2 linked regions of the Flavivirga eckloniae genome follow. The protein of the gene in region 1 interacts with the protein of each later gene in a pairwise test. Links are inferred from orthologs where the notes say so. Each region holds a gene or a part of one and is shown on either strand. Other genes may lie near its edges.

Region 1 (16,884 bases):
ATGTTTACGAAATCTTTAGAGTTCATTAGATTACCATTTTGCTAAAGTTGCATTAAAAATATCTTGTGTTATACGCTCGAAAATTTCTTCATGAACCTCGTCCTTTAGCGAACCATCAAGTTGCGAACTTCCGCCGAAGTCTCGAAAAAATGAAAAGCTCTGTTCTAAATCATCTTCTTCATTTTTCCTGTTGTAAAAGCGTAATTTAACACCAATTGTTAGTCTGTTTTGAGCAGCAGTATTTTGAGATGTTGCTGTAGTTGGAGAAACCCTATAGGTTGTTATTTCGCCTTCGTACACCAAATCGCCATTAGAATTAACAAGGCTAAGATTGGTTTGGTTTTGTATTAAATCCTGAAGGGTATTTTGAAAAAGGAGTTCCAATCCAGGTTCAACTAATATGGATGTGTTTTCAAAACGATTAACTTGAAATGTTTTAATGTTTGGAGCAATCGATGCTCCTGTAAAGGAATAAAATCCACAACTTACAAACGTTGTAGTTATTATCAATAAAAGGATATATTTTATATGTTTCATCTAAATATTTATAAACACTTTGACTACGCTCGGTACTAGTCACTCAGTGGGACATTTAATTAATAACTATAAAAACGATAAGTTAGTAGTATTGTTGCAATTTAAACAGAAAATGACAACTGTACGCCACTAACTTTTTAAAGATCATATTGTTTAATCTTTCTATATAATGTGCGTTCGCTAATACCTAGCTCTGCAGCAGCTAATTTACGCTTTCCGTTGTGACGTTCAAGCGATTTTTTTATTAATTCCAATTCTTTGTCGTGTAACGATAAAGTTTCCTCTTCTTCAATCTCTTCAGCGAAATGGTACTTGTCTTGAATATCTACTATTTCAACTTCATTAGAAGTATGTTCTGGAATTGAGATTACCTCATTATTTTCTATAGGCTCTTCGTAGCTTGCATCATCCTTGTCGTCGTTGCCATAAATCTTCTGAATTAAGCTTTCGTTGTTCTTTTCAACATCTTTAGTATTGCCACTTTTCATAAGCTCCATGGTGAGCTTTTTCAAGTCGTTTAAGTCACTTTTCATATCAAAAAGGACTTTATATAGAATTTCACGTTCGCTACTAAAATCACTTTCAGATTTTGATGTTTTAATAACTGCCGGTAAATTAGTTCCGGAAGTAGGCAAATAACCTTGAAGTGTTGAAGCACTTATGGTACGATTTTGCTCTAATACAGAGAGTTGTTCTGCTATGTTTCGAAGCTGACGCACATTACCACCCCAGCGATGTTTTGTTAGTATGCGAACAGCATTATCTGTTAGCTTAACCGTTGGCATTTTATATTTAAGCGCAAAGTCGCTAGCGAACTTTCTAAACAGCAAATGAATGTCTTCCTGGCGTTCGCGTAAAGGAGGCAAATGGATATCTACCGTACTTAGTCTATAGTAAAGGTCTTCACGAAATTTTTCTTTATCAATGGCTTCAAACATATTAACATTGGTTGCAGCCACAATACGAACATTGGTTTTTTGTACTTTACTAGACCCCACTTTTAAAAACTCCCCATTTTCCAGAACACGTAATAAACGTACCTGAGTCGTTAAAGGAAGCTCTCCAACTTCATCTAAAAAAATTGTACCACCATCGGCAACCTCAAAATAACCTTCTCGGGTTTGTGTTGCTCCTGTAAAAGCGCCTTTTTCATGACCAAAAAGTTCACTGTCTATGGTGCCTTCTGGGATTGCGCCACAGTTTACGGCAATATATTTATTGTGTTTTCTGTGGGACAGTTGATGGATTATTTTTGGAATACTTTCTTTTCCAACGCCACTTTCTCCAGTAACCAAAACCGAAATGTCGGTAGGGGCTACCTGAATCGCTTTTTCAATAGCACGATTTAGCGATGGTGTATTACCAATAATACCAAAACGTTGTTTTATAGATTGAATTGATTCCATTTAATATATTTTTTCATCCCCGTACCTCTTGTTAGCGGGGCGGGATTTTTGTTTTAATGCTCGATATATTCAGAAACACCACTTTCATTTCCTTTTCCTAACCATTCCCAATTAAGTTTAAGTTTTATTTTGTTACTATTTGTTAAACTTATTTTGGCAATAGCTTTTCCTGCTTTTAGTTCATTTTCTGTTGTAATGCATTGGTACAACATATCGAGTTCGTTATTTTTTAAATTGGCAATTATACTACCATATTTTATGGAGCCACCATAATATTCAGCAGTAACCAAGTTATTCTGTTGTTTATATTTAAAAATAGTTTCAGAATTCACTTTTCCATTTTCAGAGTTTTCTATTAACGAAAATGTTTTATTGTTAAAGTTGAATTCTGCCATTGTTTTTAATTGTTTTCAGAATACCCAATAGCTTCACCAATAAGTGTTGCACTGGTGCAATCTGTTACTTTTACATTTACAAAATCACCTACTTTATAATGTGCCTTAGGGAATACTGCTACCAGATTTTGTGGAGTACGCCCAGACCATTGTTCGTTCGATTTTTTAGACTCTTTTTCAACTAAAACTTCAACAACCGTGTTAAGGTTTTCTTTGGTTCTTATCTCACTGTGTTTAAGCTGTAAATCTACAATGTCTTGCAGTCTTCTTTTTTTCACATTCTCTGGCACATCATCTTCCATTTTACGTTCTGCTAAAGTTCCTGGGCGTTCAGAATATGTGAACATATACCCGAAGTTATATTTTACATGGTCCATTAACGAGACGGTATCCTTAAAATCGTCTTCGGTTTCTGTTGGGAAACCAACAATCATGTCTTGGCTAATAGCACAGTTTGGAATAATACTGCGAATATTATCGATTAGGTCAATATACTCTTCGCGTGTATGCAAACGATTCATTTCTTTTAAAATACGATCGCTGCCACTTTGTACAGGAAGGTGAATGTGATTACAAATATTGTTGTACTTCGCCATGGTTTCAACCACATCGATTGTTAAGTCTTGCGGGTTCGATGTTGAAAAACGAATTCGCATTTTTGGTTGCGCTTTGGCACAAAGCTCTAATAGTTTAGCAAAGTTTACAGATGTTGCTTTTTGAATGTCGCTTGCATTATCGAAATCTTTTTTCAATCCGCCACCATACCAAAGGTAGCTGTCTACATTTTGACCAAGTAGGGTAATTTCCTTAAATCCTCTGTTCCATAAATCATTGACTTCCTCTATAATACTTTGTGGATCCCTACTGCGCTCACGTCCGCGTGTAAAAGGCACCACACAAAAAGTACACATATTATCACAACCACGAGTAATGGAAACAAATGCCGTAACGCCATTTGTGTTTAAACGTACAGGAGAAATATCGCCGTAGGTTTCTTCTTTTGAAAGAATGACGTTTATAGCATCGCGTCCTTCATCTACTTCAGCCAAAAGATTTGGTAAGTCTTTATAGGCATCTGGTCCAACAACCAAATCAACAATTTTTTCTTCTTCAAGAAACTTGGTTTTTAGTCGTTCTGCCATACATCCTAAAACACCTACTTTCATTTTAGGGTTATGAGACTTTTTAACAGCATTATATTTTTCTAAACGTTTACGTACGGTTTGTTCTGCTTTATCTCGAATAGAGCAGGTATTTACCAAAACCAAATCGGCATCTTCTAAATTCTGAGTGGTATTGAACCCTTGGTCGGCCATTATTGAAGCTACTATTTCGCTATCGCTAAAATTCATGGCGCAGCCATAACTTTCAATAAAAAGTTTACGTTTATTGTTTTCTTTTTGTTCAAGGATGAGCGATTCACCCTGTTTATTTTCATCTATAATTTTCTCCATAGTATATCGAAACTATAACCAGTCAATTTTCGTACCCATCTGCCGAAAGGCAGGTGCAAAGATACAATTTATTTGTGTTTTGTGACAAAGTGACAGGCTGTATTTATGTTCGATTTTGTGGAATAATAAGGCGATTTACGCAACCAAAGCACTCTTTCTGTATCTATTAAAAAAAATAACTATTAAAATCCCCATTTATGAAAAAGATTGTATTTGCTCTTTCCGTTGTATTGTGTTTTATGAATATGCAATGTTCAGATGATGACTCAATTCCTGTTTTAGAGCCTGATAATTTATTAATTGGTAATTGGATAGCCCCATCGTATGATAACGATGAAATAACCTATAAAAGGGCTAATGTATTGCCTGAAGAAGCTTACGGAATGACGTTCAAAAAAAATGGAGTCTTTGTTGAGCGCTCTTCGGGTTGGTGTGGAACGCCTCCGTTGGTGTTTTTCGATTCTGAAGGAGCATGGCAGTTGGATGATAAGCTCATAAAAATAGCTTTGGAATATTACCCTAATAATTATGCATGGCAGATTATTTCACTTACCGAAAATGAGTTAGTTGTTAAAAGAGCGTTGACGGAGCAAGAAGAAGATCATAGAGAATTAATGGATTTATTTGATGAGATTTATAAACTATCAATAAGTGTTTCATGTACAGACGCAAGCGATTGGGCTTTTACTGCTTATGGAGCAAAAGCTTGTGGAGGTCCTCAAGGATATATTGCATATTCTAAGCAAATTGATACGGCTGCTTTTTTACAGAAAGTTGAAAAATACACTAATTTGGAAGATGCATTTAATACAAAATGGAGTATTGTTTCAACATGCGATTTACCAGTGCCACCTAAAGAAGTCGTGTGTGAAAATGGATTTCCTGCACTAAAATAAATCTAATAAATAAATTTAATTATGTTAAAAAAGCCCCTTTTTATTGCCGCCGTATTGTGTTGTTTTTTGAGTTTTCAGTGTAATGAAGATGATGATAATACCCCAGTTAAAGAAATTTGTGATCAAAAAACTATTGTAAATAAAGAAATTTATAATAACTTAGTGTTAGATGCTAGTTTTACTTTTGTTAGTGCAGAAATAACAGATAACTGCTTAACAATTGAAATAAAGGGAGGTGGTTGCGATGGTAATTCTTGGGAATATAAACTAGTGGACTCTGGAGATGTTACTGAGTCTTCGCCAGAACAACGTGATTTAAAATTCCAATTAATAAATGAAGAAGTTTGTTTGGCAATAGTTACTAGGACCGTTTCATTTGATCTAACACCGCTTCAAGTTAGTGGAAGTAATGAAGTTATATTAAACCTTGAAGGTTTAAAAACGCCATTACGTTATAAATATTAAATAAAATCATTTGCTATGAAATTAAAATATCTTTTTTTGTTATTAGTTCTTATCGGTATATGGTCTTGCGATGAAAAAGGTGTTGATTACGAGCTTGTTAAAGTGGCAACTCCAGAACTGATGGCTAAATCCGACTTTAGAAATTCGGTTGCTATTGTTGACCCCGAAAACATTGAGGAGCTAGGTAAGATATATGCTTACAAAAACTACATTTTTGTGAGCGATAGTAAAAAAGGAGTACATATCATAGATAATTCGAATCCTGAATCACCTCAGGCAATTAAGCACATTAAAATTCCCGGTAACGAAGATATTTCGGTTAAGAATGATTTTTTATATGCAGATAGTGCCACAGATTTATTGGTTTTCGATATCTCTGATATGAATTCAATTTCTTTAGTAGAAAGATTAAAAGATGTGTTTAATATTTATGATTACAATATTCCTATTGAAGCTGAAGCAGTTGATTATGGTAAAATAGATTTAGAAGACAACATTATCGTGGGGTGGACAATAACTACCGAAAAGCGTAAGAAAGTAGATAATCGATTTATTGGTATTGCCTTTGAAGATGGAGCAGTGGTTCAATCAATGGCAGAATCGGTTACAGGTCAAGGAGGGTCTTTGGCGAGGTTCCAAATCGTGGGTAATTACTTGTACACCGTTGGAAATTATCAAATGTCTATTTTTAATATACAAAGCTTATCGTCGCCAGTACTTGAAAACACACAGAATGCTGGTTGGAATATAGAAACCATGTTTCAAGCCGACGATTATTTGTATTTAGGAAGTACTAATGGCATGTACATCTATAGTATATCGAACCCGTCTTCGCCAGAGTATGTCTCGGAGTTTACTCATTGGGAAGGCTGTGATCCTGTTGTTGTTGATGGGGATTATGCTTATTTAACATTACGCGGAGGAAACGATTGTGGTCAGTTAGAAAGCGTTTTAGAGGTTATTGATATTAGTAAAAAAGAAACACCAACATTAGCTGGCCGTTATGAGTTAGAAAACCCTTATGGGTTGGGCATTAAGGGAAGCACTTTGTTTGTCTGCGATGGTACTTCCGGTTTAAAACTATTCGATAAGGCAGACCCATTAAAAGTAAAACAAATAAACGCATACCAAGATGCGCAATCTAAAGATGTTATACCATTGGAAAACAACTTGCTTATGATTGGAGGAAATACGCTGTACCAATACGACTATATAGCCGATGGTGTAGAATTAATAAGTTCATATTCATTAAGATAACATTCCAAATTATATATAAAATAAGAAACCTGTATTTATGCAGGTTTTTTTTGTTTATGTTATATTGCAATTGTTTTAACTAAACCGCGTATCTATATTAATAATTTTACCCAAGTTGAAATATGAATACATTAAATACACTACAGCAAAAAATAAGTAATGCCAAAGATTTGGATTTTGGCGATATTATTAGCAATTCTATAGATTTATTTAAAAAAATATGGCTTAAAGGTTTTTTGGTAGTCTTGCTTATTGCCGTTTCAACCTTTGTAATAAGCTTGGGCTTTCAATTGATAGGCTTGGCGCCTGGTACTCTTGATTTTAATAATGGATTTGATATTGAAACGATTACAGGTTTTTATTCTCAAAATGCAATTTATAGTATCCCCCAAACAATCTTAATTGGCACATTAACACTGGCGTTTTTGGCAGCTTTTTATAGAATTTGCAAACAAACGGAAGCTGGAGAAACAGGAAACGACGATTACTTTTATTTTTTTAAAAAGGAATACTTTTCGAAGGTGTTTATGCTAGGCATTATTTATGGTTTAATTGCAACAATAACACAGCTTATGTTTTTAATTCCTTACATATATGTGCTTGTGCCCTTGTCTTATTTTGCCGTTATTTTTGCCTTTAATCCAGATTTTAGTGAAACAGAAATAGTAAAAGCAAGCTTTGCATTAGGAAATAAAAAATGGTTAATCACCTTTGGTTCAATGTTCGTTATGGGTATTCTAGGTATGTTGGGAATGTTGGCTTGCGGAATTGGTGTGCTGTTTACTATATCTATTATATATTTGCCAATGTTCTTGATTTATAAAGATGTTATTGGCTTTAAAGATCACAGTGAGATTGACCAAATAGGGCTTGGCGATGACATCGATTATTAATAATTTTTACAAATGAATACAGTTAACAGATTAGCAGAAAAAATCGAAAAGGCTAAAGCTCTGGATTTCGGAAATATTTTAAACGAATCTATCGAGTTATTTAAAAAGACCTGGCTTCAGGGAGTTTTATTGCAGTTGTTTACGCTAATAATCATGATGCCTTTAATTATTATATTATTTCTGCCTTTAATAGGGCTCATTATTGCGCAACAGGAAAGTGGCTATTCGGGCTCTGAAGCGTTAAGCGGCTTTTTTGCGGGTATGTCCATATTATATATCCTGTTCATATTCGTTGGGATATTTGTTTTGGGAGCTGTTTCTGTAGCTTTAAATGCTGCGTTTTTTAGAATCATATACAAGTTGGATTATAATGAGACCGTAACAACATCAGATTTCTTTTATTTTGTAAAAGGAAAGCATTTAAGCAAGATATTTGTATTGATGCTGGCATCCTTTGGTATTGCTATCTTAGCGATGATGCTATGTTACCTGCCTATATTCTATGTTATGATACCGTTGTCGTACTTTTCAATAGTATATACATTTAATCCGGAACTTAGTGTTGGCGAAATTGTAAAGACGAGTTTTAAAATAGGAAACAAAAAATGGTTGCTTACTTTTGGAACCATGTTCGTGGCGTCTACCTTAGCGCAACTTGTTGGTTTGTTGTTGTGTGGAATAGGATTCCTTGTTACAGCACCATTTGTTTATCATCCTATGTATTTAATATATAAAAATGTGATTGGCTTTAAAGAGACCGATCCTATAGAAGAAATAGGACTTTTACCTGAATAATTTTTTTATTTACAACATAAAAAAAACTGCTTTTTAAGTGTTAAAAGCAGTTTTTTTTGTTTAAATAATCAACAGATAATCCATAAAATGTGTCAGATAAACTTTTTTTCATATACATTTGTAGCTTCAAAATTTGAAGTATGGCGAAGAATTTAGTGATAGTAGAGTCACCAGCAAAGGCAAAAACCATTGAAAAATTTCTAGGAAAAGACTTTAAAGTAGAGTCAAGTTTCGGACATATATCCGATTTACCTTCCAAAGAATTAGGCGTTAATGTAGATGGTGATTTTAAACCGAAATATGAGATATCCAAGGATAAAAAGGCAGTTGTAAAAAAATTAAAGGACTTAGCTAAAAATGCCGATTTGGTTTGGTTAGCAAGTGATGAGGATCGAGAAGGGGAAGCAATTGCTTGGCACTTGGCTGAAGCTTTAAAATTAGATAAGGAAAAAACGAAACGAATTGTTTTTCACGAAATCACAAAGGCAGCTATTCAAAAAGCAATTGAAAACCCCAGAGGTATCGATTACGATTTGGTAGATGCCCAGCAAGCCCGTCGTGTACTGGATAGAATAGTAGGTTATGAACTATCTCCTGTGCTTTGGCGAAAAGTAAAAGGAGGATTATCTGCAGGTAGAGTACAGTCCGTTTCGGTGAGACTCATTGTTGAGAAAGAGAGAGAAATTCAAGGGTTTACACCAGTAGCTTCATATAGGGTTGATGCTGAATTTTCTAACGAAGACGGACAAGCCTTTAAAGCAAAACTTCCAAAGAATTTTTCAACTAAAGAAGAAGCGCAAGAGTTTTTAGAAAAGAACAGTACGGCGAGTTTTAAAGTTTCAGATTTAGAAAAGAAACCCGCAAAAAAATCTCCGGCGGCACCGTTTACCACATCAACGTTACAACAAGAAGCATCACGTAAATTATATTTTTCGGTAAGTAAAACCATGACGATGGCACAGCGCCTATACGAAGCGGGTTTAATTACTTATATGAGAACAGATAGTGTAAACCTATCGGATGAAGCCAGACAAGGCGCCCAAGCAGAAATTGAAAGTGCTTATGGGGCAAAGTATAGTAAACCGAGAAATTATAAAGGTAAAGCAAAAGGTGCTCAAGAAGCGCATGAGGCTATACGACCTACAAATTTTGCAACACATTCAGTAAATATCGATAGGGATCAAGCACGTTTATACGATTTAATTTGGAAACGAGCTATAGCATCGCAAATGAGCGAGGCAGAATTAGAGCGTACCAATGTAAAAGTTAGTGCTTCTACACATAATGAACTTTTCTCGGCCAATGGAGAGGTCATTACTTTTGATGGCTTTTTGAAAGTATATTTAGAAGGAACAGATGATGAAGATGTTGAGCAAGAAGGTATGTTACCAGCAATGAAAACTAACGAGACACTTCTTAATAGTTATATTTCAGCAACTGAACGTTATACACGTCCGCCTGCAAGATTTACCGAAGCCTCACTCGTTAAGAAGTTAGAAGAGTTGGGTATTGGACGTCCGTCAACATACGCGCCAACAATTTCAACCATACAAAATAGAAATTATATAGAAAAAGGTGTAGTTGAAGGTGTAGAAAGAAGCTATACACAACTACGACTTCAGAATGGTTCGGTAAGCGATAAACGATTAACCGAAAAAATAGGTTCAGATAAAGGAAAGTTAGTGCCAACAGATATAGGTATGATTGTAACCGACTTTTTGGTAAATCATTTTGAAACCATTTTGGATTACAATTTTACAGCTAAGGTTGAGGAGAACTTCGATGAGATAGCCGAAGGGAATGAGGATTGGACTATAATGATGAAGTCATTTTATAAAAACTTCCATCCGAAAGTAGAAGATGTAAAAGAAAATGCAGAAAGAGAATCTGGAGAGCGTATTTTAGGAACAGATCCTAAAACCGGAAAGCAGGTAAGTGTGCGTTTAGGTCGATTTGGACCTATGGTGCAAATTGGTACTGTAGACGATGAAGAAAAACCACAGTTTGCCAGTCTTAGTCCAGACCAACAATTAAATACCATTACTTACGAGGAAGCTATGGATTTATTCCAGCTTCCAAAAAGTTTAGGAACTTACGAAGGAGAAGACATTGTAGTAAATAATGGACGTTTTGGACCTTATGTTAAATTTGGAGACTCATTTGTTTCGTTGCCTAAAGGTGTAGATCCTTTGAGTGTCGAACTTGATGACGCTATTGTTTTAATTAAAGAAAAGCAAAAAGCAGACGCTCCTATATATGTGTATAAAGATTTACCAGTACAAAAAGGTAAAGGACGTTTTGGGCCATTTATTAAATGGAACAATATGTTTATTAATGTAAATAAGAAATACGATTGGGATAACTTATCTGAAGAGGATATTGTTGAATTAATTGAAACAAAAATTCAAAAAGAAATAGATAAGGTTGTTCATAATTGGGAAGAAGAAGGAGTACGTGTTGAAAAAGCACGTTGGGGTAGACATAATGTTATACAAGGAAAGGTAAAAGTAGAACTGGCTAAAACGGTTGACGTTTCCGAAATGACTTTGGATGAGGCTAAGGCAATTATAGAAGCTAACGCACCAAAGAAAAAAGCGGCTAAGAAAAAAGCACCAGCGAAAAAGAAAGCACCAGCTAAAAAGAAATAAGTTTTTTTAGTGCTTTTTATTTTATAAAAAAGCCTTAATAAGGTGAGTTATATCTAATAACTAAAAAGGTATCAAATGAATTTTAATTTTTTGTCTCCTGTTTCAGATTTAATTTTGGCTCATAACGAGCTGCTTTCATCGCAAGCCTTAGGAAGGAGAGTTAAGATTCACTCAGCACATGCCGGTATTCCCGACTTGGATGATGTAGACATTGCTATTTTAGGAGTTTTAGAAAATAGGAATGATATTAATTACATAGGAGAAGAGTTTCAACTAAATGAAATTCGAAAATCCCTATACAGTCTTTTTCCCGGAGGTTGGAATACTAATATTGTAGATTTAGGAGATATTAACAGAGGGGAAAGTGTTGAGGATACTTACTTTGCATTAAAGACTGCTATTAGTATTTTAGTAAAAAAGAATATTATCCCTATTATCTTAGGTGGTACTCAAGACCTAACCTATGCGAACTATAGAGCCTACGATAATTTAATACCTATGGTAAATGTCGTAAATGTAGATAGTAAGTTTGATTTAGGCGACTCCACAAAACCTATAAAGAATAATAGCTTTGTTGGTAAGGTTATTTTAGATGAGCCCTATAACCTTTTTAATTATGCTACCATTGGATACCAGACGTACTTCAATTCGCAAGAAGAGATAGACTTAATGGATAAGCTTTATTTCGAATCCTACAGACTAGGACAAGTTTCTAAAGATATTACCATAGTAGAACCGGTATTAAGAGATGCCAATATAGTTAGTGTAGATTTAACATCAATAAAAGGATCTGAGGTCGGCGTAAATCAAAAGTATTCGCCCAACGGTTTAGATGGTAAAGAGATTTGTGCGATCTCACGTTATGCAGGAATTAGCAATAAGGTAACTTCTTTTGGTATATATGAATATAAACCTTCCCACGACGACGAAATGACATCGATGTTGGTGGCCCAAATAATTTGGTATTTCATCGAAGGTGTAAATTATCGAGTAAGTGACGATGACTTTTCCGACGACCGAAACTATCAAAAGTTTATAACCCTTGTAGACTCGCAGGAGCTGGTTTTTTACAAGAGTAATAAGACAGGTAGATGGTGGATAGAAATTCCTTTTTTATCCGAAGTAAATAATAAATTAAAAAGACATGCGTTATTACCTTGCATGCATCAGGATTACCTTGATGCCTGCAATGGCAAGTTACCAGATCGTTGGTACAAGGCATTTCAAAAGAATAGCGTTTAACAGCGATTTAGGTCGAAATGTTTATTTCATCGGTAAAATGCTATTTTTTCACGATGAAATGTATTTTTTTTACAGAAAAAGTTGTTTTTTAAAAAATATATAAATATGTTTACGCTCTCAAAAATAAAGCTTAAACTAATTAACCTCGAGTTTTCTATGGATATGAAAAAGTTTGTATTATTAATCACAGTAGTAACATTACTAGCTAGTTGTGGCTCTCAAGATAGGGGCGAACTAGTAGGTATAAAAGGGAAAAAATGGCACCCGGAAAAACCTTACGGAATGCAACTTATTCCTGGAGGAGCGTTTATTATGGGTAAAGCAGATGATGATCTTGCTGGTGTACACGACGCACCTGCAAAAACAGTTACTGTAAGAGCCTTTTATATGGACGAGACAGAAATAACAAATAGCGAGTATCGTCAATTTGTTAATTGGGTAAGAGACTCAATAGTTAGAATGAAACTTGCCGTATTGGCAGACGAAGTTGGAAAAGTACCAGAAGATGGTGGTATAGGCGAGTATGCATTTAAGGATGCAGATACAGCTAATATGTCTGTTTACGAAAAGTATATGTTCGAAAACTATACAGGTTTAGGGCCTACAGGATATGAAGGAAGAAGAATTAATCATGATGTTGATTTAATCTTTGATACGGCAGATTATCCAGATGAATATTATACAGAAGTAATGGATACCATGTACCTTCCTATGGAAGAATCGTACAATGGACAGCGTACTTGGGATGTAAAGAAATTCAAGTTCCAGTACAGTTATATGGATATCCGAGAAGCTGCAAGAAATAGAGGTATTAAACGTAAAGATGCCATTATAAAAGAAGAAATTGAAGTATATCCAGATACCACTGTATGGATTAGAGATTTCGCTTATTCTTACAACGAACCAATGCATAACGATTATTTTTGGCATGATGCATACAGCGACTATCCTGTAGTTGGTGTAACATGGCAACAAGCTAAAGCATTTTGTGAATGGAGAACTATTAATAAGAACTCTTACCAAAAATCTAAAAAAGGATCTGCAATGGTAAACAGATTCAGATTACCATCTGAAGCAGAGTGGGAGTACGCAGCAAGAGGTGGTCTGCAAGCAGCTACTTACCCATGGGGAGGACCTTATACTAAGAGTGATAGAGGTTGCTTTATGGCTAACTTCAAACCAGTAAGAGGAGATTATGCAGCAGATCAGGCCTTATATACAGTAGAAGCGAAGTCTTACGAGCCTAACGATTATAATTTATATAATATGGCAGGTAACGTATCAGAATGGGTAAACGCATCATACGACGCTTCATCATATGCATATACATCTACAATAAACCCTAGTGTAAACGATAGTAAAAACACTCGTAAAATTGTAAGAGGTGGATCATGGAAAGATGTAGCATACTTTTTACAAGTAAGCTCTAGAGATTATGAGTATGCAGATTCAGCAAGAAGTTATATTGGATTTAGAACAGTACAAGATTACATGGGGACACAAGTAACTAAGAATTCTAATAAAAAATAAGAGAATCAAATCAATTAACAATAATAAATACTATTAATTAACCTACTTAAGTAACTTACTTAAAATTAAAAACCGAAAATTATGGCAAAGTCAAAAGCAAGTAAAAAATTCATGAATATGGCTTATGGATTAGGAGCAGCAATTGTAATCGTTGGAGCACTATTCAAAATTATTCACTTCGAAATAGGACCATTAACAGGAAACGTTATGTTAACCATTGGTCTAGTAACAGAGGCAATTATATTTGCGTTATCAGCATTCGAACCAGTTGATGAAGAATTAGATTGGTCTTTAGTATATCCGGAATTAGCAGGGGGACAAACAGAAGCAAAACAAAAAGAAGACCCACAAGGCATATTAGCCAGTAAATTAGATAACTTGTTAAAAGACGCTAGAATTGATGGCGAATTAATGGCAAGTTTAGGAGAAAGTATCAGAAATTTCGAAGGCGCTGCAAAAAGCATGACGTCTACAGTAGATTCTGTTGAAGCAGCTCAAAAATATGGAGAAGAGTTATCATTAGCAGCAGCTCAAATGGAATCATTAAACAGTTTATATAAAGTACAATTAGAAAGTGCAAATAAACAAGCATCTGTTAGCGAAGAATCTATAGAAAACGCTGCTAAATTAAAAGAGCAAATGCAGTCGTTAGCATCTAATTTATCTTCATTAAATGGTGTTTACGGTGGTATGCTGTCTGCAATGAATAAGAGCTAATTAGGGAATTAACCCAATTTATTAATTAACCAAAACCTAAATTAGACATGGCAGGAGGAAATTTATCACCAAGACAGAAAATGATTAATCTGATGTATTTGATATTTATTGCGATGCTCGCTTTAAATATGTCGAAAGAAGTACTTTCTGCATTCGGATTAATGAACGAAAGACTAGTAGAGTCTAACAAATCAGCAAAAGAGCGTAATCACAGTTTTGTAGATAATTTAAAGCTTAAAGCTGAAGAGCAACCAGAAAAATACGAGCCTTTAAAAGCTAAAGGAGAAGCACTAGATAAGTTGGCGACAGATTTTGATACGTATCTTGAAGATTTAAAATCTAAAATGACGGCAACTGTTGATGATGCTACAGATTATGAGATTATGGATAAAGGTGACTACCTTGACGAAAATTTCTTTAAAGGAGATAAACTTAAACCAGCAGGCGAAGAGTTTTTAAACCAAATCAAGACTTTTAGAGAAGGCGTTGTTGAGTTGCTTAAAGATGAAAAAGGCATGGAAGATATCGTTAAAGATGTTAAGGATAAATTTAATACAGATCCTATTCCTAGAGCAGCTGGAAAACAAGACTGGTTAGATTATCATTATAAAGGATTCCCTTTAGTGGCTTCTTTAACAAAGATGACGCAGCTTCAAGCTGATATTAAAACTACAGAATCTGAAGTTTTATCTACGATGATGCAAGGTACACAAGCAGTACAGTTATCTATGACAAACTATACTACCTTATTAGAAACATCTAAATCTGCTTATTTTAACGGTGAGCAATTTGATGGACAAATTGTGTTAGGTCGTAAAGATTCTTCTACGAAACCAAATAAAGTAGAATTAACTTTAGACGGAAGACCACTTACTGAAAAGCAATATGCTATCGAAGATGGTAAAGTAAAGCTTAAAATAGGTACTGGTGGTGTAGGAGAGCACAGAATTAAAGGAGATTTAATCTTCTTAGAGGACGGTGTTGAGACTAAGGTGCCAGTAGATCAGTCATTTGCTACAGTTTCTAAACCAAATGCAGCTACAATTTCTGCAGATAAAATGAATGTAGTTTACCGTGGTGTTAAAAACCCAATGACTATTTCATTTGCAGGAGTACCAGATAATAAAGTAAACGCAAGTGCTCAAGGTCTTTCAAGATCTAGAGGTAGTAAATACATTATGGATGCTACCAGAATTAAAGGTAGAGAAGTAACAATTAATGTTACAGGTACATTACCTGATGGACAAAAAGTTAGTGATAGAGCTAAATTCAGAATTAAGGATTTACCAAAACCAACAGGAACGATAAGAGGAGAAGACGGAACTGTAAAAATGCAGAAGAATTCTTTAGGAATATCTACTATTGGTGCTAAGTTTGATGATTTCGATTTTGAATTACCATTACGAGTTACTAGTTTTATGTTTAAAGTACCAGGGCAGCCAACAATTACTGTTAATGGTAACAAGTTAGATGGTAGAGCAAAAGCTGCATTACGTAAAGCTAAGCGTGGATCTGGAGTTCAAATATTTAATATCAAAGCTAAGGCCAAAGGTGTTAGTGTGATACTTAAAAAAGTTTCTCCGGTATTTGTTGAACTTACTAACTAAGAAGTACTATTAGAGTTAACCTTTTGGTTGAACTAATAAGTTAAATATTTAAATAAGAAGAAATATCCATAACAAAAGTTGGATAATGAACTCTAAAGTTTGTTATGGATATTATATATGTGCTGAGCGCTGTCGAAGCATATACCAAGCGTAGTTGAGTACGACGCATTGAGAAATAATAAATATAAACACATGAAATTAAAAAGTTTTTTATTAACCGTTACTACTGTTTTTACAGTGTCGGGCATATTCGCCCAAGCAAATATCTTAAACGCTAAGAGTCCCGAAGAAATTGGTGTAAGAACGGAAGCTCAAAAGGTTGTCGATAATGACAAACCTTTACCATATGGTTATGTTGATGACAGAGATATTTTGTTTTCTAAAATGACATGGGAAAAGATTATTCTTGATGAGCGTTCAAATTTTCCATTATATTACCCTACAGATACCAATAACATTGGTAGTAATAGAAGGTCGTTATATCATGTGCTTATGACGAATATAAAAAATGGAAAAATAAAGAACATATATGATGATTCTTATTTTACAGCAAAGCGAACTTTAAAAGACATAGAAGGCGCTTTAGCTAAAATTGATACTACCGAATTAGGTATTGAACAATTAAATGCAGGAGAAGCATTATCTCCGGAGTATATTAACAGAAGAGATATTACTGCTGCAGATATAAAAGAATATCATATTAGAGGACTTTGGTATTTTGACAAACGTCAAGCAGAAATGAAGTACAGATTACTTGGTATCGCACCAGTAGCCCCAGATGTGAATTTTATTGATGACCCAGAGCCGGACTTAGTACCTTTATTTTGGGTATTTTTCCCAGATGCTAGAGAAATATTACATGAAGCAAAATCATTTAATAATAAAAATAGTTCGATACCATTTTCGTTCGATCATATTTTAAATGCCAGACGTTTTCACGGATATATTTATAAAGAAGAAAACGTACAGGAAGATCGACAAATTAATGAATATGTGTCAGGAAACGCTTTAATGCAACTGTTAGAATCTGAAAGGATTAAAA
Region 2 (16,554 bases), 1.2 Mb from region 1 along the record:
GTAAATAACGATGAAGGGTTGCTATTCGCTACAGCTATAGTTACGTTTGTTCTTTCTGCTGCAATCCTATATATTTATAAAAAAGATATTCCTTTTATAAAAACGGTATCATAGAATTTACTCTATCACCATATACTTTTCTTCTTCACTTAACTCATTTAACAATTGCGATTGTTGGTAAAAAAAGTAAAAGGCAGTAAGTGTTAGTGTTGTAGAAATAAAATTAAGCAAGCTTCTTTCCGTAATATAGAAGTATGCTACTTGCATGACTTCGGAAAATACAATACATAAAGCACCAATAAATAAATACAAAGATTTTTTATTATCTCTATAGAAATAATTTAACAGTGCTGACGATAGCAATAAAAGCATTACAATATTATAAGTCATTTCAAGAAAATATTCATCAAACTTTTCCAGATTAGGACTCAATATTAATTGCAACACATATACCAGATAAATATTTAATACAGTTAAAACAATTAAGTGTATCTTAAAATTTCTAAGTACATAAAAAAAGCTAAGCGATTTGCTAATTTTTATAAATAGGAATAAGTAAGCGAGTATAAATAATAAATTCCCTACAAAATAATCTACTTGATATAACTCATATTGCTTAATGTACGGTTCTGGAATATGACTAATTATTAGTCCTATTAAGTCTGAAACAGAATAGCATAAAATAAACAGAACAAAAAATACATTCTTCTTTTGAGCAAAAATTAAATAAGTGATAGCTATTAATGGTGTGATTACATAATCTAAACTATGAGCTAAAGTATCGTCTCCTCTAAATTCGAAAAAGGCGAACAACACATATACCAATAAGACAAAACCACCCAAGACTTTCGACTTGTACATAACAGCTACTTTAAGTTAATGCACAAATATAAATATTTTTTACAACTAACCACTAAAAATTTACATTTTATCGATAAAAAATTACGTTTTATCGATGATTTGTGCTTGTTATTGTATTTTTTGTAGGAATTCAAGTTCGCTTAACAAAGGGATTTCCAGCTTGGCAGCTTTCTCCTTTTTACTGGGCCCCATATTGCTTCCTGCAACTATATAACTTGTTTTAGATGAGATAGAACTGCTAACTTTTCCGCCATTATCTTCAATGAGTTTTTTAAGCTCATTTCTAGACACGGTTTCAAAAACGCCAGACACTACAACCACATCACCATCTAATATATTAGTTTGACCGATTAATTGTTCGGCAGACAGCTCTAATTGAACTCCAAATTTCTTTAACCTATTAATTATATGCAAATTTATTTCCGAATTAAAAAATATACTTACACTTTCTGCTATTTTAACTCCAATCTCGTCGACATTTACCAAGTCTTCCTGTGTTGCATCTGCAATAGCATCAATACTCTTATAATGCTTTGCCAATTTTTTAGCAACCGTTTCCCCTACATACCTGATACCTAAGGCAAACAGAACACGCTCAAAAGGAATGTTCTTAGACAGCTCTATACCTTGAATTAAATTATCGGCACTCTTTTCTGCCATGCGTTCTAAAGGAATCACTTCTTCTTTAGTTAATTCATATAAATCTGAATAATTAGAAATTAAGCCCTCCGTTACCAAAAGCGCCACAGTTTCACCTCCTAGGCCATCAATATCCATGGCTTTTCTAGATATAAAATGCTGGATTCTACCAATAATTTGTGGCTTACAGCCATTGTAATTCGGACAATAATGCTGAGCTTCCCCTTCTTGTCTTACAAGTTCTGTTTCGCACTCCGGACAATGGGTAATGTATTGAGTTGGTTCCGATAATTCATTTCGTTTACTTAAATCAACCCCAAGAATTTTTGGAATAATCTCTCCTCCCTTTTCCACATACACCTCATCTCCTACTCTTACATCCAACTTCTCTATTTGATCGGCATTATGCAGTGACGCACGTTTTACGGTTGTTCCTGCCAATTCAACAGGTTCGAGGTTAGCAACAGGTGTAATAGCTCCTGTACGTCCCACCTGATATGTAATGCTGTTTAATCTTGTTGAAGCTTGCTCTGCCTTAAACTTATAAGCCATAGCCCACCTTGGTGCTTTTGCCGTATACCCCAACTCTTCTTGCTGAAATAAATCGTTTACTTTTATAACAACACCATCTGTTTCATAGGGTAAATCATGGCGATTCATATTCCAATAATCCACAAATTCCAAAACCTCATCAATAGAATTAACAAGTTTTGCTGCATCAGGTACTTTAAAACCCCATGCCCTTGCTTTTTCTAAACTCTCTTGTTGTGTCTTAATATTTAAGTTTGTACCTGTTATATTATATAGAAAACATTCTAACGGTCGTTTGGCAACTTCAGCACTATCTTGTAGCTTTAAACTTCCCGAAGCCGTATTTCTGGGATTTCTATAAGGTTCCTCTCCTACTTCAATACGTTCCTCATTCATTTTATTAAAACCATCGAAAGGCAATATAATTTCGCCTCTAATATCAAATTTAGCAGGATAGTCACTACCTTTTAACTGCAACGGTACAGATTTTATGGTCTTAATGTTTGCCGTAACATTGTCTCCCTGAAACCCATCGCCGCGGGTAACCGCTTTTACCAAGTTACCATTCTCATAAGTTAAACTAATAGAGGCGCCATCATACTTTAATTCACAAATATATTGAATATCGCCATCTACCAGTTTTTTAATTCGTGTTTCCCAATCCTCCAAATCCTCTTTTGAATAGGAGTTGTCTAAAGAATACATACGATACTCATGCTGTATCGTTTCAAAGTTCTTGGTAACAGTTCCTCCTACACGCTGTGTTGGTGAATTAGCATCAAAATATTCTGGGTATTTTGCTTCAAGTTCCTGAAGCTCTTTAAGTTTTATATCGAATTCGTAATCAGAGATGGTAGCATTGTCTAATACGTAGTAGTTATAATTATGCTCACGTAACTCCTCTCTTAGAGCCTCAATTAATTCCTTATTGTTCATTTATAAAGATCATTCTAACTTTAATATTTTCAACATACCAAAATGTATATCAAAAAATCATCGCCTAAGATAGTTTTTATTGGTTACTTATCAAGCATATTAGCCCCTTAAAATCTAAAAATAGTTAGATTAAAAATTAAACAGACAACAAAATAAAGACTCTTCACCTTAATTATAAAACTTGAACAGCAAAATGCAACAAATGTTTCAAGTTTTGATTAATTACTTTTATACCTCCCCTTTTTAAAGACATAGTTTTATATGCAACTTTTACACTAAATCGTTTAAAATGAAATACCCTTATTTTTATATAGTATTATCTATTATTATGTTTAATTGTCAACCCAAAGAAGATATTCCCAAAAAAATCACTCTACACGAAAATTGGAGTTTCAAAAATACCACAGACACAACCTGGTTAAATGCCAAAGTTCCTGGAGATGCTCATTCAGATTTATTTAGCCATAAACTTATAGAAGATCCTTTTGTTAAGGACAATGAATTTAAACTACAATGGATTTCTGAAAAAGATTGGGAATACAAAACAACATTCACTTTAGACGAAAAAACACTTCAAAAAAAACATCTGGATTTACATTTTGAAGGATTAGACACCTACGCTTCAGTCTATGTAAACGACAGCCTAATACTTAATACGAATAACGCTTTTAGAAAGTGGGAAGTAAACGTTAAACCTTTTTTAAAACTAGAAAACCATTTAAAAATAGTTTTTGAAAACACCACAACATCAGAAAATAAGGAAAAAGCTAAACTACCATATGAACTCCCAGCTGGAAATAGAATTTTTACAAGAAAGGCACAATTTCAATATGGCTGGGACTGGGGGCCCATTTTCAACACATCCGGAATATGGCGTCCTATATATCTAAAAGCCTGGAATGACTTAAAAATTAAAGATGTATTTGTACAACAAAACCATTTAAATGACTCCATAGCCTCACTTACCGCTAACATCGAGTATAAATATGAAGCCGAAGAAAACCTATTAATTGATATTTATGTAAATAACAAATTAAATAAAACCTACAATACACAAGACACATCGGTATTTACGTTCGAAATCAATAACCCAAAACGCTGGTGGACACACAACCTGGGTGAACCCTACTTATACGATCTAAAATTTGTATTAAGAAACAAGGGGAAGATATTAGATGCTTACTCGCTAAAAAAAGGACTGAGAACTATTGATTTAATTGCAGAAAAAGACAGTATCGGGCAATCGTTCTATTTTAAACTAAACGATGTTCCTGTGTTTATGAAGGGTGCCAATTACATCCCACAAAACAGTTTTCAGAACCAAGTAACGGACGCACATTATAATACGTTACTAAACTCTGTTACTGAAGCCAATATGAACATGCTTCGCATTTGGGGAGGCGGCATTTATGAAAATGATATTTTTTACGATTTATGCGATGAAAAAGGGGTTCTGGTTTGGCAGGATTTTATGTTTGCTTGTGCCATGTATCCCGGCGACAAAGACTTTTTAAACAACGTAAAGCAAGAAGCCATAGACAATATTATTCGATTGCGCAACCATGCATCTATAGCACTTTGGTGCGGTAATAACGAAAATGATGAAGCTTGGCATAATTGGGGTTGGCAAGAAGACAGGTCCGAGTCTGAAAAAGAAGAAATTTGGAGTAATTACCTAAAAGTTTTTGATGATATACTACCAAGTGCAGTCAATCAGTTTTCAGATAAAACGCCATATTGGGCAAGCTCTCCACTTCACGGACGGAGCCATCCTAAATTCTTAAAAGAAGGTGATGCCCACGATTGGTGGATTTGGCATAATGCTTACCCTTTCGAGCATCTCGAAGATAATGTGCCTCGATTTATGAGCGAATTTGGTTTTCAATCATTTCCTAGCTATGAAGCCATTAAATATGCTACACAAAAAGACAGTATAGATATAAGTTCTGATGCTTTTGCCACACACCAAAAACACCCTAGAGGCTTTAAGCTGATTAAAGAATACATGGAACGAGATTTCCCCATACCTACAAACGACGAGGATTATGTTTACATGAGTCAAGTGCTGCAAGCTTACGGAATGACCAAAGGATTTGAAGCCCAGCGAAGAGCCATGCCTTATAATATGGGAACCTTGTACTGGCAACTAAACGATTGCTGGCCGGTTGCTTCCTGGTCAAGCTTAGACAACTTCGGAAACTGGAAAGCATTACACTACAGAACCAAAAAGTCTTTCGAAGATGTTTTAATTTCTTCAAGACTAAAAAATGATACCATTAAAACTTTTGTAATAAACGACAAGCTTAAAGAGATTCAAGGCAAATTAGACCTAAAACTAATAGATTTTAGTGGCAACACCGTCTGGTCTGATAGCTTAACTATTACAGCCAAAGCCAACACTAGTGAAAAATTCTATAATCTTCCGTTAAAAGATATAGATATTACTAAAACCGCTCTAGTTGCCAATTTTAACGAATCGTCTTCCATATACTATTTAACGAAACCTAAGGATTTAAGGCTATTACAAGGTGATATTGACAAAAAGGTAATCAAAACCGAATCTGGTTTCAGTATAGAATTATCTTCTAAAGTTTTACAAAAAGATGTATTCTTATTTACTAACGAAAAAGGGTTTTTTAATGATAACTTTTTTGATCTTCTACCTCATGAAACTAAAGTGGTGACATTTAAAACAGAATCGCAATCAATTGATGACCTTGATATAAAAACATTAAATCATTTTATTGAATAAAAAAGAATAAGCTTAACAGGAAATTTAAAAAGTTGGACACTAATTTCACGAATTTACACGAATGATTGTTGTTTACGAAGATATGATAGAATTAAATCGACCTGAATTTAAGTACAGGCTGAAAGTATAATTCGTGTAAATTCGTGAAATTAGTGAAATTAGTGTCTACTTTTCATGAGTTCTTGCAAGCAAGCACTATGACTTATCAAACTAAAAGATTCGTTTGTATTACGAGTATAGTAAACAAAAAAAACAGAAGACGCTCAATTTGATATTATTTGTGCATTCGTGGCTTAGAATGCTTTGCTCTGCAAGTTTTCAAAATAGAGTTTCACTAATCAAACAAAAGCCTTTATCATTCTATCTTTCTTAAAAATATCTTGCTTTAATTGTATATTGTTAAAGCCATTGTCCTTAAGCAACCGAATCATATTGCGGCCTAAATACTCGTTGATTTCAAAAAACAACAATCCGTTTTCCTTTAAATTATCCAACGCAAAATACGTAATAGCCTCATAAAACTTCAGAGGGTTTTCGTCCTTTACAAACAATGCCAAATGCGGTTCGTTGTTTACAACATTAGGCCTCATCATTTTCTTTTCTCGCTCTCTAATATAAGGTGGGTTAGATACAATAACATCAAATTTCAAGTTCTTAAAACCTGCATCAACAAGCTCTTTATCTAGAATATCCGATTCAACAAAAGCAACCTCAACATCATTCAATTCTGCATTTGTTTTTGCCACTTTAAGTGCTTCTTTGCTAACATCTAAAGCATATACCTTTGCATTTGGCAAGCTCTTAGCCAAGGAAATAGCGATGCACCCGCTTCCCGTACCAATATCCAATATATTTAGCTGTTGTTGTTTTTCTTTTTTTTGCCTGGAAACAATCCAATCTACAAGCTCTTCCGTTTCCGGTCTGGGAATCAATACATGATTATTAACCTTAAAGGACAAACCATAAAAATCAGTACTCCCTAAAATATATTGAATGGGCTGTTCTTCTTTCAACAATTCCAAAGCTTCTAAAATAGTATCCGTTTTGCCAGCTTTATAACCAGGCTGCAAAGCCAATTGCATTCTGGTTAAGCCATAATACGCCTCTATTAACAGAAAAAAGAAGCTATCTGTCTCCTCTTTCCCATAAATAAGATCCAATTCCTTATGGAATACCCCCTGAATTTCTTTTAAAATCATAAATCTTTAATCATCCAAACACCACACGAATAATGTCCGGTATTTCCCAAAGCACCTTCTATATGCTTAAACCCATAGCTTTCATAAATATGAATAGCCGCTTTAAGTTGCGGGGCAGATTCTAAATAACACTGTTTATAACCTAACGTTTTAGCAGATTGTAAACACTTTTCGAATAATAATTTACCATAACCCTTACCTCTTACCTCTGGAGAAAAATACATTTTTTGAATTTCACAGACATCGGCTTCAAAATCTTTTAAAGGCTTAACACCTCCACCGCCTAAAATCGTTCCATTGCTGTCAACAACATAATAAACATCTTTACTATTTTGATAAGACTCAAACATTCTAGGGGTCTCCTCATCAGAATACGCCGTACCCTCCAAAGGTATTTTAAACTCATAAAAACAATTTCTTATAACCTGCTCTAATTGTTCATTATCTTCAGGCTGAATTTCTCGTATAACTATAGTATCTTTACTCACTTTAAAAAGGCATGTTTTTTTATGTTAGTGAAGATACTTAAATCTAAAAAAATCAGAATAAGGAATATTATTATTTTATCAACAATATTGCTAGCGTTCACGGGCTGCAAAGTTAGTGAAAAACCAGAGTTTTCGCATATTGAAAACGTTAAGATTCTAGAATCCACATCAAAACACATCACATTTACCGCCGAAGCTTTCTTTAAAAATCCAAATGATATTGGCGGCGAATTAAAAACAGACGAAATAAAAGTATTGGTTAACGATAACGAAATGGCAACAGTATCGACCAAAAGCTTTAAAGTACCCGCAAAAAAAGAATTTTCAATTCCGCTTAAGGCAAGTATCCCTACTGATAGAATTTTTAGCAACAAAAATCTCGGCGGATTACTTGGGAGTCTACTCAACCAAAAAATAAAAGTGCAATATAAAGGCGACATTATATATAAGGCTTTAGGCTTTTCATATACTTATAATATTGACAAGATCGAAACCGTGAAAATTAAATTATAACACGTTGACTAAACACGAAACATACATAAAACGTTGTATCGAAATTGCAAAAAACGGTTTGGGAACCACAAGACCAAATCCTATGGTTGGCAGTGTTATTGTATATAAAGACAAAATTATAAGCGAAGGCTACACCAGTCCTTATGGTGGCAATCATGCAGAAGTTAACGCTATAAATGCCGTTACAAACAAAGCTTTACTAAAAGAAGCTACTATTTATGTTACTCTGGAACCCTGCTCACATTACGGAAAAACACCGCCCTGCAGCGACCTTATCATCAAGCACAAAATACCCAACGTTGTTATTGGCTGTATAGACGACAACGCCATGGTAGCCGGTAAAGGCATAAAAAAGCTCCAGGAAGCCGGTTGCAATGTTACTGTTGGCGTTTTAGAAACTGAATGCAAAGCGCACCATAAACGATTTTTCACATTCCATAATAAAAAACGGCCTTATATTATTTTAAAATGGGCAGAAACTAGCGATGGCTTTATAGCTCCAAAAAGTAAGGATGAACAAAAACCAGTTTGGATTTCCTCTACAACATCAAGGCAATTAGTCCATAAATGGCGCTCGGAAGAACAAGCCATTTTAGTAGGAACCAATACCGTTTTACAAGACAACCCTAGTTTAACTGTAAGAGACTGGAAAGGCAACCATCCCATTCGAATTGTTTTGGACAAAGACCTAAAACTCCCAGTAACATATTCTGTTTTCAACGAGGAAGCCAAAACAATTACTATAAGCGAAAACACGATCGATTACCACAAACCTGTGGCTCAGCAAATATGTGATGCTCTTTATAAGGAAGACATTAACTCTATAATTATTGAAGGCGGACAAAAAACGATACAAACATTTATAGATGAAAATCTTTGGGACGAAGCAAGAATCTTTATCGGTCAGGCTAAATTTAATGAAGGCGTAAACGCCCCTAAATTTGTAGGCAAATTAGTTTCTGAAGAAAAAATCATGACAGACACCCTCAAATTTTATAAAAATGATTAAAACTATTATTTTCGATTTCGGAAATGTATTCATCAATTTAGACATCGAAGGCCATATACAAAATGCGCTTAAAGCTTTTAAAATTGAATCGTTTCCAGAGGAAATGATTGCTTTTAATGATTTTTATGAACAAGGACTCATTTCAACTAATGAATTTCTTGAGTTTTATACCGAAAACTTTCCAAAACTCTCAAATGATGAAATAATAGACATTTGGAATTTTATGCTAAAAGATTTTCCTGAGAATCGTTTAGATTTTTTAAAACAGCTTAAATCAGATTCAAAATACAAGCTTATATTGCTAAGCAATACAAATGAACTTCATATTGATTGGATAAAAAAACATGTCCCTTTTTATGAAGCTTTTAAAAATTGCTTTGATGTATTCTATTTATCTCATGAAATTCATTTACGAAAACCAAATCGTGATATTTATGAATTTGTGTTGAACGAAAATAAACTAAATGCAAACGAATGCCTCTTTATTGACGATAATACAGACAATACTAACACCGCAAAAGAACTAGGTATTAATGCTTGGAATATCATCCCTAAAACGGACGACATCACAAACTTATTTACCGTAAAAAAAGACTTGTTTTAATACAACCTAAAAAGCATTTCATAATTGCTAGAAACAAAATAACGTATAATCTTTTCAATTAAAACCAATATTAAACAGGTTATGCTCCCTTCCTACCAACAGCTACGATCTACCCACAAATATGGTTGCTTAAATAATAATTCTAAAAAGATAGACAGTAATTTCACGAATTATCACAGATGGTTCTAAACATAGATTATTTACAAATAAGTAATATATGTTTACTTATTGATAAATTAAAGTGCAGGAATATAATAGAATTAAATCGGGTTTGGATTGTAAAAACAGACTGAAAGTCTGATTCGTGATTGTGAAGAGTATATAGGGCTATCCACTATATTGAGGTTTTATTCGTGTAAATCTGTGTAATTCGTGGCTTGATGAAAAAGATGTGGGTACACCATAGCTACCAACAGACAGGCTTTGCAATTACAGAAAACATCATACTTATCTATATGTTTAAAACCTTCTTCGATATATAATTGTAAAAAGCAATACTTTACTATTTTTGTCTAAATGAATTCTACAAAAGATACTTATAAAACCATCCTAAAAGCTTCTGAAGAAATACTCTTTAAGGACAGAAATAGTAAGTTTTATGGTTACGCATTTCCGGTTTTAAACGAAGATGATGTAAAAATTCACATAGAATCATTAAAAAAGAAACACCATTCTGCAAGGCACTGGTGCTACGCCTACCAGCTAGGTACAGAAACCATATCTTATCGCGCTAATGACGACGGCGAGCCCAGTAATTCTGCAGGTATGCCAATTTACGGGCAAATACAATCTTTTAATGTCACCAATGTTTTAATTGTTGTAGTCCGCTACTTTGGCGGCGTAAAATTAGGTGTAGGAGGTTTAATAAACGCCTACAAAACTGCTGCACAAATGGCTTTAGAGCAAGCCAATATTTTAGAAAAAACTATAAATATAGATTACCTTATTTCGTGCGATTATATAAACATGAACAAGGTCATGCGTATTATTAAAGAGAAAAACCTAAATATTACCAATCAAATATTGGAAATGGATTGTAAAATCACCATTTCTGTAAGAAAAAACGAGGCTGCATTAGTTTTCGAAACTTTTGATCGTTTATTCGAAATCGACATTAAAAAAATTTAATTTTCTAAGGCATCTAAAAAATATTGGGGTGCCCGTATGGGTCGGTTTGTTTTCATATCTATAAACACTAAAGTGGTACTGGCTTTTGTAAGAATTTCTCCCCGACTGTTAGTGATTTCGTACTCAAATTCTATCTTAGCAGTAGGACTTTTTTTCAGTTGAGTTTTTACATTAATTACATCATCATAACCAGTTGGTTTTTTATAATTTATATTTAAGGAAACAACAGGTAACATAATACCGTTTTCCTCCATTTGCTTATAAGAAATTCCTAGTTTACGTAACCATTCTATCCTTCCCATTTCAAGGTATAATGCGTAATTACCATGATACACCACTCCCATTTGGTCAGTTTCACCGTATCTCACTCTTATTTGTATTTCGTCGATTTTCATAGGGATTATTAAATATTTTTTCGTAGCTTCGGCGAGAGCTTAAACATGGGGAAAAAATTCTAGAAATTCAATAGAGAATCATTTTTTTTTTAAGAATTTTGTTCACATATTTGCCGTAAGTAAATTGGGACGGGGAAAACACAATTTCTCTTTTATTAAAACTAACAAAAAACAACTAAACTAAACTAATGAGTATAACTGCGCAATCGGTATGGGATAATTGTCTAGAATTCATAAAAGATAACATTCAGCCGCAAGCATATAAAACCTGGTTTGAGCCTATAAAAGCAGTTAAACTTACAGATAACGCATTGAGTGTTCAAGTTCCTAGTAAATTCTTTTACGAATGGCTTGAAGAACACTATGTAAAAATCCTAAAAGTATCTCTCACAAAAGAATTAGGTGAAAAAGCCAAACTTGTTTACATTATTAAAATGGAAAACACGTATGGTAACAAGCAGCCTTTTACCGAAAAAATTCCAAGTTCAAACAGAACCTCGGTAAAATCTCAAGATGTTGATATTCCTTTAAACAATAAAAGCCCTGAATTAAGAAATCCATTTGTTATTCCAGGTATTAGAAATGTTAAGATTGAATCTCAACTAAATCCTAATTATAGTTTCGAAAACTTTTTGGAAGGCGACTCAAATCGTTTAGCGCGTAGCGCCGGATTAGCTGTTTCTGCTAAACCTGGTGGAACATCCTTTAATCCGCTTTTGGTTTTTGGAGGTGTTGGTCTGGGTAAAACACATCTAGCACATGCTATTGGTGTTGATATAAAAGATAAATATCCAGAAAAAACCGTTTTATATATTTCTGCTGAAAAGTTCACGCAACAATATATAGATGCTGTTAAGAAAAATAATAGAAATGATTTTATTCATTTCTATCAAATAATAGATGTATTAATTATTGATGATGTTCAATTTTTCTCTGGAAAAACAGGAACTCAGGATGTTTTCTTCCACATCTTTAACCACCTGCATCAAAATGGCAAACAAGTTATTTTAACTAGTGACAAGGCTCCTGTTGATATGCAGGATATTGAACAACGCTTATTATCTCGTTTTAAATGGGGACTTTCTGCCGAATTACAAACACCAGATTTCGAAACCAGAGTATCTATACTTAAAAATAAGTTGTATCGCGATGGTGTTGAAATGCCAGAGGAGATTGTTGAATACGTAGCGAAAAACATTAAAACTAATGTTAGAGAATTAGAAGGTGCTATCATTTCATTAATTGCTCAGTCATCTTTCAACAAAAAAGAAATCACTATCGACTTAGCGAGAATTATAGTTGAGAAGTTTGTTAAGAATACGAAACGTGAAGTTTCGATAGATTACATACAAAAAGTAGTATCAGATTACTTCCAAATGGATATCGATACGTTGCAATCTAAAACAAGAAAGCGTCATATTGTTCAGGCACGTCAACTGGCTATGTTTTTTGCAAAAAAATTCACCAAAGCTTCATTGGCAAGTATTGGTTCGCAAATAGGAAAACGAGATCACGCCACTGTTTTGCATGCTTGTAAGACAGTAGACAATTTATCTTCAACAGATAAGCAGTTTAGAAAATATGTTGAGGACATCACTAAAAAACTTTCCGTTTAAAACACTTTAAAAATGACTAAAATTCTGATGGTATGTCTGGGAAACATTTGTCGTTCTCCCTTGGCCGAAGGTATTTTAAGATCTAAACTCTCAGACGATTCTTTTGAAATAGATTCTGCCGGCACTGCAAGTTACCACATAGGAAGCTCGCCCGACAGCCGATCTGTAGCTGTAGCCAGAAAATATGGATTGAATATTTCTAATTTAAGAGGACGTCAATTCAAAACTTCAGATTTTGATTCGTTCGATTTAATTTATGTTATGGACGAATCCAACTTTAACAATGTGATTTCATTAGCAAGAAATGATGAAGATGCTGCCAAAGTGAAATTTATTTTAAACGAAATTTATCCAAATCAAAATTACGATGTTCCAGATCCATATTATGGTGGCGATGATGGATTCGAAAATGTTTATAAAATGCTAGACGAGGCTTGCGACCAGATTGCAAAAACCTTATCTTAAAGAAATCAGGCTATGAATACAGCTAAAGGAAAGTTATACTTAATCCCAACAACATTAGGAGATAACGATCCGCTCGAAGTTTTACCTATTACGGTTAAACAGGTTATTGAAAAAACGGACACTTTTATTGTAGAAAACGAAAAAACCGCCAGACGGTTTATAAAAAAGATCACTCCAAACAAATCGCAACCATCCTTAAACATGTTTCATTTAAACAAGTTTACCGATGCAAGTGAATTACCAGAGTTTTTAACCCCTTGCTTAAATGGTACTGATGTCGGGCTTTTGTCTGAAGCCGGATGCCCTGGTGTTGCAGACCCTGGAGCTGATATTGTAAAATTAGCCCATCAAAAAAATATTAAAGTAGTGCCTTTAGTAGGACCTTCATCCATTTTAATGGCCATAATGAGCTCTGGTATGAATGGGCAAAGCTTTGCGTTTAATGGCTATTTACCCATAGATAAAGGAGAACGAAAAAGTGAGATAAAGCGATTGGAGCGTCTGTCTTTCGAACGCAATCAGTCTCAATTGTTTATTGAAACACCATATAGAAACAATAAAATGCTGGAAGATCTGTGCCAAACCTTGGAGAAAAATACCGAGATATCTGTAGCATGTGATATTACGCTAAGCACAGAATTTATAAAAACGCAAGTTGCAAGTGCATGGAAAAAAAATATTGTAGACCTACATAAGAGACCTACAATATTTATTATTCATAAGCGCTAGATTTTCGTTACTGTAAAATACCAGTTACGATTAAATAGCCTTTGCTTCTTTATTTGGTTTTACATAAGAAGTATCGTATCCCGAAAAACGTTTCATATAATGATGCACAGTAGTTCCATAACCATCTGCAAAATTATCTAAACCGTAACTTCTTAAGTATTTCTTTACATTACCTGGACCTGCTAAGTGAGCTGCAGCTAAAATACCAGACTCTGTAATAATGATACCATTAATTCGTTTTCCAACAAAATTCTTGATATCCCGTCTTAAGATCCATTTATTACGCTCTGCGTTCGCCACAAAAGCACGCTCTTGAAGCCTTGGATCCTTTAAAAATTTAGTAGCATTTCTAATTCCGATCATTCTTAAGGTTTCTTTCCCAAATTGGTATTTACCTAAATAACCAAATGTATTTACTGAAAAGTAATTACCTCCAGATTCCTTAAAAGCTAACGCTTCTTTAAATCCAACAAACGACTTACCTAAGTAAGGAGAGAATAACATTTCGGACTCATTAGAAGCCAGCAAATCGGCATTTCCACCTTCATCATTACTTACAGTGTAGTTTAAATCCATACCCTTAGTAGAATATTTACTAAAATCTACCGCTTCATTGGATGAAAACGACACATACATTATAACACATATTGTAAGCGTGAGAGTAACAAAACTTGCAATATTCTTAACCATAATTTTAAATTTTTTCAGCATGTTTTATAAGCAAAACACCCCTTCAAATTTCAGCGTGCAAAATTAGGCTTTTTTTTAATTATTTCAAAATTAATCGATTATATGCATTTTTTAGTTGTAGAATAGATGAAATGCACACTTATTTTTATTGATTTCTAATGTAGGGAATGGTATTTTTACCATATCAAAAACGCTAAAAACAGATCTCAAAAACCTTGACTTTGTCCTAATAGCATTCAAATTTACATCAAAACTTAAATAGTATTGTCGCACCCTCTGATTATTTGTTAACACTTGATTGTCAATAACTTTACCGCCATCAAGCATACCATCGGCTCCATAACCAATAGCAACATTTAACCATTTAGGAATATTACTTTCTTTAAAAAAAGAGTGTAAATTAATACTTAACCAATAGGTCTGTCCGTTGTAATCCTTTAAAACTTGCTCCAAAAAGTTTTCCCCAAGCTTATCTGGACTAAGATTGGCATATTTTGTTTGATGAAAAGAGTACTTTAAAGCAATTCTCTGCTCATTCCACAATAATTCTTGCCCAATATAGAGACCTGTTCCTGCTGCATTGGCTGCAATATCTCCCCATGAAAATCCCCATTCTTTTGAATAACCGTCCAATACTTCTACAGCGGTTAAAAATCCAAAACCTAAAGTTCCTCCATAGAGCAATTGACCATTTTTATCTACGCCACTCCAATTTAATAATTGCGCACCGAACTTTCCCATTTGGTATGATGTAAACACATGACCCGCTTTATCCATTTGAAGCCAATCGTTATTATCATTAACAGTATGGAACTTCGATCTATCGAAATCAGCATACCAAAGTTGATTTAACCCAACTAAAGTTAAACCAGCTAAAGAAGCTTCTGTTATAAAAACGGCATTTCTTCTGGGCTTATTAAGTGTATCACTGGGCGTTAAAAATGCTTCAAACCCCGATTGCGAATAAGAAAGTGATGATAATAAGGTAAAAAAGAGAATATATTTTACAAAAGAATGTCCCACTACCTAGTTATGCCTTGAGATGATAAATAGCGGTGATACGCTCTAGCGTTTGCATTATGTTGCGCCAAAGTTTTGGCAAACTTATGGAACCCTAAACGCTTAGCATCTGCAGCAAAATATAAGTATTTGTGCTTTTCGTAATTCAAAACGGCATCAATTGCAGATATATCCGGCATAGCAATTAAACCAGGTGGTAATCCAGAATACATATAGGTATTGTATGGAGAGTCAATCTCCATATGAACATTCAGTACACGTTTAATTATGGTGTTTTTATATTCTGGCAATTTATAAGCTGCAAACTTAAGCGTAGGATCTGCCTGTAATGGCATACCTATTTTCAACCTATTTAAGTAAACACCGGCTATTCTAGGTTGTTCTGCTGCCTGCTTGGATTCTTCATGAACAATAGAAGCTAATGCTATAACCTCATCTTGAGATAAATCTATTGCCTTTGCCTTACTTTTTCGCGAATCGTTCCAAAACCTATTATACTCCTTAAGCATTCGGCTCCTAAACGTTTCTGCCGAAGTATTCCAAAAAAGCTCATAACTATTAGGCAAATACATCCCTAAAACGGTTGCTTCCTTAAAACCATTCGTAGTTAAAAAGGTAGAATCTTTCATGGTCTTAAGCAAGGATATACTATCTGCTTCAATCTGCCCGGCAATACGACCTGCAAGCTTTTCAAGAGTCTCCTGATTATTAAAAGAGACTTTAATCGGTATATTCTTGCTACGAATAGAGTTAATAATGTCATTATTGCTCATTCCTTTCTTTATAGGAAACTTGCCTGCTTTAATATTTGTAGTATACTTTTTTTGTTCGGCTAAATCATCAAAAGAATCAATATCATCTAATAATGGTTCTAACTGACTTCTTACATCCTCGTATGCTGCCTTAGTAGGTATAAAAACATAAGCCGTTTCGTTGTTAAACGCTGTGTTTGGCTTAAGCATGGCTTTATACACAAAAT

Evidence for each region.
Region 2: the proteins of topA (region 1) and C1H87_RS03580 interact in binary tests that used the Escherichia coli proteins (3 or more experiments, as listed by UniProt). The link is inferred for Flavivirga eckloniae from one-to-one orthologs.

Annotation. Positions count from the first base shown.
Region 1 is NZ_CP025791.1:2,066,179-2,083,062, reverse strand. What follows is about bases 7,929-10,992. They hold topA (type I DNA topoisomerase), read left to right. Parts: upstream 7,929-8,238; coding sequence 8,239-10,746; downstream 10,747-10,992. Other genes in these bases: C1H87_RS08495 (formimidoylglutamase), read left to right, coding at 10,822-10,992; C1H87_RS08505 (hypothetical protein), read left to right, coding at 7,929-8,098. Also shown: C1H87_RS08550 (hypothetical protein), read right to left, coding at 1-26; C1H87_RS08545 (LptE family protein), read right to left, coding at 31-537; C1H87_RS08540 (sigma-54 interaction domain-containing protein), read right to left, coding at 675-1,943; C1H87_RS08535 (hypothetical protein), read right to left, coding at 1,997-2,338; tRNA (N6-isopentenyl adenosine(37)-C2)-methylthiotransferase MiaB, read right to left, coding at 2,344-3,792; C1H87_RS08525 (lipocalin-like domain-containing protein), read left to right, coding at 3,990-4,688; C1H87_RS08520 (hypothetical protein), read left to right, coding at 4,710-5,153; C1H87_RS08515 (LVIVD repeat-containing protein), read left to right, coding at 5,169-6,410; C1H87_RS08510 (hypothetical protein), read left to right, coding at 6,533-7,303; more of C1H87_RS08505, read left to right, coding at 7,316-7,928; more of C1H87_RS08495, read left to right, coding at 10,993-11,988; porK (T9SS ring complex lipoprotein PorK/GldK), read left to right, coding at 12,151-13,518; porL (type IX secretion system motor protein PorL/GldL), read left to right, coding at 13,600-14,235; porM (type IX secretion system motor protein PorM/GldM), read left to right, coding at 14,283-15,842; porN (type IX secretion system ring subunit PorN/GldN), read left to right, coding at 16,035-16,884. UniProt on the Escherichia coli protein: Releases the supercoiling and torsional tension of DNA, which is introduced during the DNA replication and transcription, by transiently cleaving and rejoining one strand of the DNA duplex.
Region 2 is NZ_CP025791.1:845,222-861,775, forward strand. What follows is about bases 9,121-11,854. They hold C1H87_RS03580 (IMPACT family protein), read left to right. Parts: upstream 9,121-10,048; coding sequence 10,049-10,660; downstream 10,661-11,854. Other genes in these bases: C1H87_RS03575 (HAD family hydrolase), read left to right, coding at 9,121-9,532; C1H87_RS03585 (acyl-CoA thioesterase), read right to left, coding at 10,657-11,055; dnaA (chromosomal replication initiator protein DnaA), read left to right, coding at 11,244-11,854. In the rest of the region: C1H87_RS03535 (DoxX family protein), read left to right, coding at 1-114; C1H87_RS03540 (hypothetical protein), read right to left, coding at 118-861; NAD-dependent DNA ligase LigA, read right to left, coding at 970-2,967; C1H87_RS03550 (beta-mannosidase), read left to right, coding at 3,257-5,719; prmC (peptide chain release factor N(5)-glutamine methyltransferase), read right to left, coding at 6,058-6,918; C1H87_RS03560 (GNAT family N-acetyltransferase), read right to left, coding at 6,915-7,406; C1H87_RS03565 (LEA type 2 family protein), read left to right, coding at 7,428-7,919; bifunctional diaminohydroxyphosphoribosylaminopyrimidine deaminase/5-amino-6-(5-phosphoribosylamino)uracil reductase RibD, read left to right, coding at 7,924-8,928; more of C1H87_RS03575, read left to right, coding at 8,921-9,120; more of dnaA, read left to right, coding at 11,855-12,671; C1H87_RS03595 (low molecular weight protein-tyrosine-phosphatase), read left to right, coding at 12,684-13,136; C1H87_RS03600 (SAM-dependent methyltransferase), read left to right, coding at 13,149-13,865; C1H87_RS03605 (peptidoglycan-binding protein LysM), read right to left, coding at 13,896-14,555; C1H87_RS03610 (DUF2279 domain-containing protein), read right to left, coding at 14,667-15,578; endolytic transglycosylase MltG, read right to left, coding at 15,578-16,554.